DNA from 2 places in the Vibrio sp. 16 genome. Region 1 is predicted to be linked to the other one. Evidence: riboswitches for the same ligand, from Rfam matches in the RefSeq annotation. Region 1 holds a riboswitch; the other holds the start of a gene.
The links. A riboswitch is a leader RNA that binds a small molecule or an ion and turns the genes downstream of it on or off. The one in region 1 is predicted to bind thiamine pyrophosphate.
Positions count from the first base shown of each region.

Region 2: linked by a shared signal. The riboswitch ahead of thiC (phosphomethylpyrimidine synthase ThiC) and the one ahead of thiB (thiamine ABC transporter substrate binding subunit) in region 1 are both predicted to bind thiamine pyrophosphate.

Region 1 is NZ_OY808997.1:2,130,822-2,135,500, reverse strand. Features, by position in the region: gene fbp (class 1 fructose-bisphosphatase) at 1-159, opposite strand, end outside; gene mpl (UDP-N-acetylmuramate:L-alanyl-gamma-D-glutamyl-meso-diaminopimelate ligase) at 472-1,833, shown strand; gene U9J37_RS09630 (flavin prenyltransferase UbiX) at 1,852-2,475, shown strand; TPP riboswitch at 2,528-2,659, shown strand; gene thiB (thiamine ABC transporter substrate binding subunit) at 2,717-3,724, shown strand; gene thiP (thiamine/thiamine pyrophosphate ABC transporter permease ThiP) at 3,734-4,679, shown strand, end outside.
Region 2 is NZ_OY808997.1:2,466,447-2,471,125, forward strand. Features, by position in the region: gene thiC (phosphomethylpyrimidine synthase ThiC) at 1-1,922, opposite strand, end outside; TPP riboswitch at 2,048-2,146, opposite strand; gene crcB (fluoride efflux transporter CrcB) at 2,215-2,598, opposite strand; tRNA gene U9J37_RS11275 (tRNA-Trp) at 3,181-3,257, opposite strand; tRNA gene U9J37_RS11280 (tRNA-Asp) at 3,320-3,396, opposite strand; rRNA gene rrf (5S ribosomal RNA) at 3,438-3,553, opposite strand; rRNA gene U9J37_RS11290 (23S ribosomal RNA) at 3,644-4,679, opposite strand, start outside.

The DNA.
Region 1 (4,679 bases):
ACCTGTAATGTCACCAAGGCCTGCGGCGTTGATTTCACGGTTTACAATTTTTGCAGCAAGGCGAATTGAAGAAAGTAGGGATGATAGATCACCGCTAGCGTGGGGGAAGTCCGCTTGCTTTTCAACAATGAACTCGCCAAGGGTGCGCATTCCAGACATGGTTATTCCTTAAAAGTCGCTTCTAAATAGTGGGGGATGTGGCATGGATGATCTCTATTTGGATCGTTTCGAAATGCCTGAGCTAAGTGTAAGAGCAGGATCTTTTTATTGGTAATGAACTAACTGCTTGAGATCTCAATTTATTTGTCGACTCTTTACTGTGTTTTCATGGCTCGTTTGGCTGGAATCAAGCTGTACACGGAGTGTGCGGTTGAGTAAGGCTTGTGTCATACAGTGATCAAAGTTGTTCGCTTTTTAAGGCTTTATCGCCATAATGAGTCCACTATTATTTGCCTGAAACAGGGTCAGTTTATGCATATTCATATCTTGGGGATTTGCGGCACATTTATGGGTGGTGCTGCAGTGTTAGCTCGTCAACTTGGTCATAAAGTAACGGGGAGCGATGCCAACGTTTACCCGCCGATGAGCACTCTACTTGAATCTCAAGGTATTGAAATTATAGAAGGATTTGACCCTTCCCAGCTTGAACCTGCGCCAGACCTTGTGGTGATAGGTAATGCGATGAGTCGCGGCAACCCATGTGTCGAGCACGTACTAAATACTAATCTGCGTTACACCTCTGGACCGCAATGGCTACAAGAGTTTTTGTTGCACGATCGCTGGGTTCTAGCGGTCTCAGGCACGCACGGTAAAACCACTACATCAAGTATGCTAGCTTGGATCTTGGAAGCCTGCGGTTACCAGCCTGGATTCTTAGTTGGTGGCGTACTCGGCAATTTTGGCGTTTCTGCTCGATTGGGCGAAAGTATGTTTTTTGTTGTGGAAGCAGATGAATATGACAGTGCTTTTTTCGATAAGCGTTCTAAGTTTGTCCACTACCACCCGCGCACGTTAGTGATGAATAATCTAGAGTTCGATCACGCAGATATTTTTGATGATCTTGAAGCGATTAAGCGTCAATTTCACCATTTAGTACGAACTGTGCCGGGCAATGGCCGTATCTTTGCTCCGAAACAAGATAAGGCTTTAGCCGATGTGCTCGAGCGTGGCTGCTGGAGCGAAACGGAGTCCAGTGGCGAGCAGGGTGACTGGCAAGCAGAAAAAGTGGTGAATGATGGTTCTCACTTCAAGGTTTTCTTCCAAGGCAACCAAGTTGGGGAAGTGCGTTGGAGTTTGGTGGGCGATCATAATGTCGACAACGCTCTTATGGCTATTGCAGCAGCAAGGCACGTCGGTGTAACGCCAGATCTTGCTTGTGACGCGCTCGGAAAGTTCATCAATACGAAGCGACGTCTGGAATGTAAGGGAGAAATCGCAGGCGTGACGGTTTACGATGACTTTGCCCATCATCCAACGGCGATTGAACTCACTTTGGGTGGCTTACGTAACAAGGTAGGTCCACGTCGAATTCTTGCCGTACTTGAGCCACGCAGTGCAACCATGAAGCGCGGTGTCCATAAAGAGACACTGGCTGCATCTTTGCGCGCCGCTGATTCTGTATTCCTCTATCAGCCTGACTCCATTGATTGGTCTGTGGAGGATGTGGCACAGCAATGCACTCAACCCGCTTGGACATCTAAAGATGTCGATGCGCTTGTCGAGATGATAGTTGCTGAGGCTCAGACCGGCGATCAGATTCTGGTGATGAGTAACGGTGGCTTTGAAGGCATTCACGGTAAATTACTCGACCAATTGGCGAACAAAGCAAATTAGCAAAGAAGTATGCATTCAATGAACAATAAACAGAAAGCGATCACATTGGCCTTCACGGGGGCATCTGGTGCGCCTTATGGGCTGCGCCTGCTAGAGTGCTTGATCGCTGCCGACTACCAAGTTTTTCTTTTGATCTCCTCAGCTGCCCGCGTTGTGTTAGCCACAGAGCACGGCCTAAAGTTGTCTGCAAACCCTGAGTCGGCCAAGCAAGCGTTGGTCGAACACCTAAAGTGTGACGCTGACAAACTGATTGTCTGTGGTAAGGACGATTGGTTCTCTCCGGTGGCGTCGGGCTCTGCGGCGCCGAAGCAGATGGTGGTTTGCCCTTGCTCTGCAGGCAGTGTGGCAGCGATCGCCCACGGCATGTCTGATAATCTGATTGAACGCGCAGCCGATGTGGTGATGAAGGAGCGCGGTCAACTATTGTTGGTTGTTCGTGAAACCCCGTTCTCGACGTTACACCTTGAGAATATGCACAAATTGTCCCAAATGGGCGTTACGATCATGCCAGCGGCGCCCGGTTTTTATCATCAGCCCAAGTCGATTGAGGATTTGATCGATTTTATGGTCGCTCGTATTTTGGATCATCTGGGTGTGGAACAAGGTTTGGTTCCTCGCTGGGGATATGATCACCGAGATTGATGGTGAGAGGAACGACTCTAGCTATTGAGTCTCATAACTATTACAATCAAGCCGATACTCATCGGGGAGCTATTCATTGAGTCAATGAAGCTGAGATCGAACCCTTACCATGTAGCGGTAAGTGTGCGGGACCCGTAGACCTGAACCAGATAATGCTGGCGTAGGAATTGAGTTAGGACATGCTGATTTTCATTTCAATTGTCCCTCAAACCTGTGCCGCTCAACAAGGAGAGAGCGAGCAGTGAAAACCACTCTGAGCACCATTTCATTCAGCGCAGTTGCGTTGGCCACACTATCTTCATTTTCCGTTACCGCCGCAGAAAAAGCGCTGACGGTTTACACTTATGACTCTTTCGCAGCCGATTGGGGCCCAGGTCCTAAAGTCGAAAAAGCTTTTGAAGCTCAATGCGGTTGTGACGTGAACTTTGTCGCGCTAGACGACGGTGTCTCTATCCTTAACCGCCTACGTCTAGAAGGGGAGAACAGCAAAGCTGACATCGTTCTTGGTTTAGACAACAACTTGATGGCGGAAGCAAAAAAGACAGGCCTACTCGCTGAGCACAGTGTCGATACGACTTCAGTGACACTGCCAAATGGTTGGAACGATAGCACTTTTGTCCCTTACGATTACGGCTATTTTGCGTTTGTCTACAACAAAGAAAAACTCGCGAATCCACCAAAAAGCCTCAAAGAGTTGGTGGATTCTCGTGATGACTTAAAGGTGATTTATCAAGACCCGCGTACCTCAACACCGGGTCAAGGTCTGATGTTGTGGATGAAGTCGGTGTATGGTGATGAAGCGACTCAAGCATGGCAAAATCTTGCGAAGAAGACCGTCACTGTGACTAAGGGATGGTCAGAAGCGTACTCCATGTTCTTAGAAGGGGAGTCTGATTTGGTTCTCTCTTACACCACCTCACCTGCGTATCACTTGATCGCTGAAGGGGATGCGAAGTTTGCTGCAGCCGATTTTGCGGAAGGTCACTACACGCAAGTTGAAGTGGCAGCAAAGGTGAAAGGATCGAATAATCAGGCTCTTGCAGATCAATTTATGGCATTCATTCTCAGTGATGAGTTCCAATCTGTGATGCCAACGGGTAACTGGATGTACCCAGTAACAAGCGTAGAGTTACCACAAGGATTTGAAACCTTGACTGTGCCAAACAAGGCATTGAGCTTCAGTGCGGATAAAGTTGCGGAAAACCGTAAAACTTGGATCCGTGAATGGCAAAGTGCGCTGACGTTCTAAGGGTATTTCTTGCGTAGCATTCCCAAGATAGGCTTATGGGTCGCGATGTTTATCGCGACCTTTGTTATTTCAGCCTTAGCCGCTTTACTGATTGAAGCGCCCTCTTTAAATCTTGCTCAGGTGTGGCAAGACCCCTACTATCGCCACGTTACCAAGTTCAGTTTTTACCAATCTTTTCTCTCGACGCTGTTAAGTGTTGGGCTCGCCATACCAGTAGCTCACGCGCTTTCTCGTCGTCAATTTCTGGGTAAAAACCTGTTGTTGAAACTGTTCGCAACCACGTTGGTATTGCCTGTCTTAGTCGGCGTATTTGGCTTGCTTGCCATTTATGGCAATAGTGGTTTACTGGCCGATGGTTTTGCCTACTTTGATAGCAAACTGCCTTTTTCGATTTATGGTTTGAACGGTATTTTACTGGCGCACCTGTTTTTTAATTTGCCCTATGCGAGTCGGCTTTTACTGCAATCTTTAGAGTCCATCCCCGAAGAACAGCACAAACTCTGTGCGCATCTTGGCATGGGGGCGTGGCAAAAGTTTTTTTGGGTTGAGTGGCCACGCATGAAGCAGCAGCTTGCTCATGTTTGTGGTTTAGTGTTTATGCTTTGCTTTACCAGTTTTGCGACCGTAATGGCGCTTGGTGGCGGACCAAAATCGACGACCATTGAACTCGCCATCTATCAAGCGATCAAATTTGATTTCGATTTGCAAGCCGGTGCGCTATTGGCCATTTGGCAGATGACGCTTTGTGGCATTATGGCGCTGATCATTCAGCGTTTGGGTAAACCGATATCAGTAAGCTCCGTGAGTACTACGAACAACCCCTATTTAGCCGGTAATCATTGGCGCAACAAAGTGTGGGATTACAGTTGGATTGGGCTCGCCGCCATATTGGTTCTGCCTCCTTTGGCGATGGTCATTGTCAGCGGTATCAATAGCCATGCGATCCAAGTCTTTA
Region 2 (4,679 bases), 340 kb from region 1:
TGTGCTGCTGGGTGGTATAACTCAGAACCTGACTCTCTAAATTCTTGCGATTTCTGACGCATCCCCTCCAAAGGATCATCAAGCATCTTGATCGAAATAGCTTGATCCGCAGCCACTTGCTCAGTATCTTTCGCGTACTCTCGTACCTCTTGCGAAATCTTCATCGAGCAAAACTTTGGCCCGCACATCGAACAGAAGTGAGCAACTTTTCCAGACTCTTGAGGCAAGGTTTCATCATGGAAGGCACGAGCGGTATCGGGGTCGAGTGACAAGTTAAATTGGTCTTCCCAACGGAACTCGAAGCGAGCCTTAGAAAGCGCGTTATCACGAACTTGTGCACCAGGGTGTCCTTTCGCCAAATCAGCGGCGTGCGCAGCAAGCTTGTAAGTGATCATGCCTACTTTCACGTCTTCTTTGTTTGGTAAACCAAGATGCTCTTTAGGAGTGACGTAGCAAAGCATTGCACAGCCATACCAACCAATCATGGCAGCGCCGATGCCAGAAGTAATATGGTCGTAACCAGGAGCGACGTCTGTCGTCAGTGGACCAAGTGTGTAGAAAGGAGCCTCATGACAGTGCTCTAGTTGCTCTTCCATGTTCTCTTTGATCATGTGCATTGGAACATGACCAGGACCTTCGATAATCACCTGTACGTCGTATTCCCACGCTATCTTGGTTAACTCACCAAGGGTACGAAGCTCTGCAAATTGCGCTTCGTCGTTAGCATCGGCAACAGAACCAGGACGCAGACCATCACCGAGAGAAAGTGCCACATCATACTTGGCACAGATTTCACAGATCTCTCGGAAGTGGGTATATAAGAAGCTTTCTTGGTGATGGGCTAAACACCATTTCGCGATGATCGAACCACCACGAGAAACGATGCCAGTAACGCGTTTTGCTGTCATTGGTACATAGCGAAGTAGTAAACCGGCATGGATAGTGAAATAGTCAACGCCCTGCTCTGCTTGCTCAATCAGAGTATCGCGCATCACTTCCCAGTTAAGGTTTTCCGCAACACCATTCACTTTCTCAAGCGCTTGGTACATTGGTACGGTACCGATCGGAACCGGACTGTTACGTAGAATCCACTCGCGAGTTTCGTGAATATTACGTCCAGTAGAAAGGTCCATAACGGTATCCCCACCCCAGCGCGTCGCCCACACGAGCTTCTCTACTTCTTCCTCAATCGAAGACGTCACCGATGAGTTACCGATGTTGGCATTCACTTTAACCAAAAAGTTACGGCCAATGATCATTGGTTCGGATTCTGGGTGATTGATATTAGAAGGGATAATTGCGCGACCTTCGGCGACTTCTTTACGCACAAATTCGGCGGTAATGTCTTTTGGAAGGTTCGCCCCGAAGCTTTGACCTGGATGCTGCTGATTCAACACTTCATCACGGTATTGAGCGCGTCCCATATTCTCACGCAGAGCGATGTATTCCATTTCAGGGGTGATAATACCTTTGCGAGCATAGTGCAATTGAGTCACGCACTGCCCATCTTTAGCACGTCGAATACGTGGTAGATTGCCGTAACGAAGATCGTCTAGCGTTTCATCTTCTAGGCGCTCTTTGGTGTATACAGAGCTTACTTCATCAAGTAGTTCAGTATCGGCACGCTCTTCAATCCACCCTTCTCTCAACTTAGGCAAGCCATTGTAAAGGTCTATGGTGTGATTTGGGTCTGTGTATACACCTGAGGTATCGTAAACGCGAACTGGCTCATTAGGCTCAAAAATAGGCGCTTCTTTCGTGCCTCCAATAAGGCTATCAGCGAGTGATATTTCACGCATTGGCACACGAATATCGGGACGTGAACCCTCTACGTAGACTTTGCTTGAATTTGGGTACGGTTGTACCGAGAGTGTATCAATGAACTGTTTTGCTTCCAGTCTCGCTTGCTTGCGACTCGACATAGCATTTTTCCTTGCTTTGTAATTAGTTTGGATAAAAATGCTTGGCGGAAAGATGCGACAAGAGGTTTCAAGACACCACGAAATGTGTTGCTTGAATATAGATAGATCACTGACGGGGAAATATAGTGATCTCTTCTCCTGTTCCCTTCGCAGATTCTAATCTGATCAGGTTCAACGGATCCCGAACTAACGGTCTCAGCCTTATGGCACTCCGACAAGTGAAAACAGTATATAAAATCGGCTTGGTTAAACCAAGCCGACCTGTATAAAAATAACGAGAAGAGCCGTATTGCTAACTCTTAATAAGTAGCTGGAATCCTATCCACGCTGCAGAGATACTCAGAACAACATTAAGCAGCACATTGAGTCCCATCTTGAAAAAAGCACCTTGCTGCATCAAAAGAACATTATCCATAGAGAATGTTGAAAAAGTTGTTAATGCTCCAAGGAAACCAAGGCCAATGATTTGACGCCAAGGCTCAGTTGCAATCAGCTCATTTTCGAAAGCTGCAATGAGCAAGCCCATAATGAAAGAGCCAACCACATTAACAGTTAGCGTACCGTAAGGAAAACCTCGCCCCAGCAATACGACACACAGCTCAGAAATTAGGTAACGAGAACACGCACCAAATGCACCACCTAGTGCAATAAACCCAAGAATAGACAGTTGTCCCATGACACCCCCATATTTAACTGCTCACTATTGTAGCTTTTACTCGCTATTTATCGATCAGAAAATGGCTAACTTATCTCAATCAAAGTTTGAAATTTCAAAAGTTACAGGCATCACTTTTCCCGTTGTATACAAATAATACACGCATACAACTTTATCGTATTAGCCTTAGGATGGAGGGAAAACTTCAATGAGTTTCCTCCGTGTAAAGATGACTTATTTGTGGACAGAGCTTAGTCTTTGAACTGTACGAGCGAGAATAGTTACTCTGTTAATTTGACTAGCTCACACAAATACCCGCTCCGTAGCTTTGAATATGGAAGAAACAGAAGAGACTGACAAGATGAGGGCTTAATCGAACTAGAGACTCAAGATAAATAACATTGCTTCAAATACAAAAAAACCTCAGCATTTCTGCTGAGGTTTTTGAATATGGCAGGGGTGGACCGGGCTGGTGCTCCAGAGATTCGAACTCCCAACTCGCGCTGTTTTTTGATAAGTCGGAGAATCCGCTGCTCAGCCAATTGATTACTTCAACATCAAAAAAGTAAAAAGGCCCCAGTCTTTCGACTAGAGCCTTAAATATGGCAGGGGTGGAGAGATTCGAACTCCCAACACGCGGATTTGGAATCCGCTGCTCTGCCAATTGGAGCTACACCCCTGTAGAACCTTTTCAAATTGTAGATTCGAAAAAACCTCGCATTAAGCGAGGTTTCGAGATAAGTGGCGGAGTGGACGGGACTCGAACCCGCGACCCCCGGCGTGACAGGCCGGTATTCTAACCAACTGAACTACCACTCCGCAGTGGCGTACTCGCTACAAGCAAGTGTCCATAATTTAAAGCCTGGCGATGTCCTACTCTCACATGGGGAAGCCCCACACTACCATCGGCGCTAATTCGTTTCACTTCTGAGTTCGGCATGGAATCAGGTGGGTCCAAATCGCTATGGTCGCCAAGCAAATTCTTTAATCTGGAAAGCTGTTTGTGCTCTCAAAACACAATCAAGTAATTCTTGTATCGAGTCCATCAAAACCCTTTGGGTGTTGTATGGTTAAGCCTCACGGGCAATTAGTACAGGTTAGCTCAATGCCTCACAGCACTTACACACCCTGCCTATCAACGTTCTAGTCTCGAACAACCCTTTAGGACTCTCAAGGAGTCAGGGAAGACTCATCTCAGGGCTCGCTTCCCGCTTAGATGCTTTCAGCGGTTATCGATTCCGAACTTAGCTACCGGGCAATGCGTCTGGCGACACAACCCGAACACCAGAGGTTCGTCCACTCCGGTCCTCTCGTACTAGGAGCAGCCCCCTTCAATCTTCCAACGCCCACGGCAGATAGGGACCGAACTGTCTCACGACGTTCTAAACCCAGCTCGCGTACCACTTTAAATGGCGAACAGCCATACCCTTGGGACCGACTTCAGCCCCAGGATGTGATGAGCCGACATCGAGGTGCCAAACACCGCCGTCGATATGAACTCTTGGGCGGTATCAGCCTGTTATCCCCGGAGTACCTTTTATCCGTTGAGCGATGGCCCTTCCATTCAGAACCACCGGATCACTATGACCTGCTTTCGCACCTGCTCGAATTGTCATTCTCGCAGTCAAGCGGGCTTATGCCATTGCACTAACCTCACGATGTCCAACCGTGATTAGCCCACCTTCGTGCTCCTCCGTTACTCTTTGGGAGGAGACCGCCCCAGTCAAACTACCCACCAGGCACTGTCCGCAACCCCGATAAGGGGTCAACGTTAGAACATCAACACTACAAGGGTGGTATTTCAAGGACGGCTCCACCGATACTGGCGTACCGGTTTCAAAGCCTCCCACCTATCCTACACATGTAGGGTCAATGTTCAGTGCCAAGCTGTAGTAAAGGTTCACGGGGTCTTTCCGTCTAGCCGCGGGTACACTGCATCTTCACAGCGATTTCAATTTCACTGAGTCTCGGGTGGAGACAGCGTGGCCATCATTACGCCATTCGTGCAGGTCGGAACTTACCCGACAAGGAATTTCGCTACCTTAGGACCGTTATAGTTACGGCCGCCGTTTACCGGGGCTTCGATCAAGAGCTTCGTACAA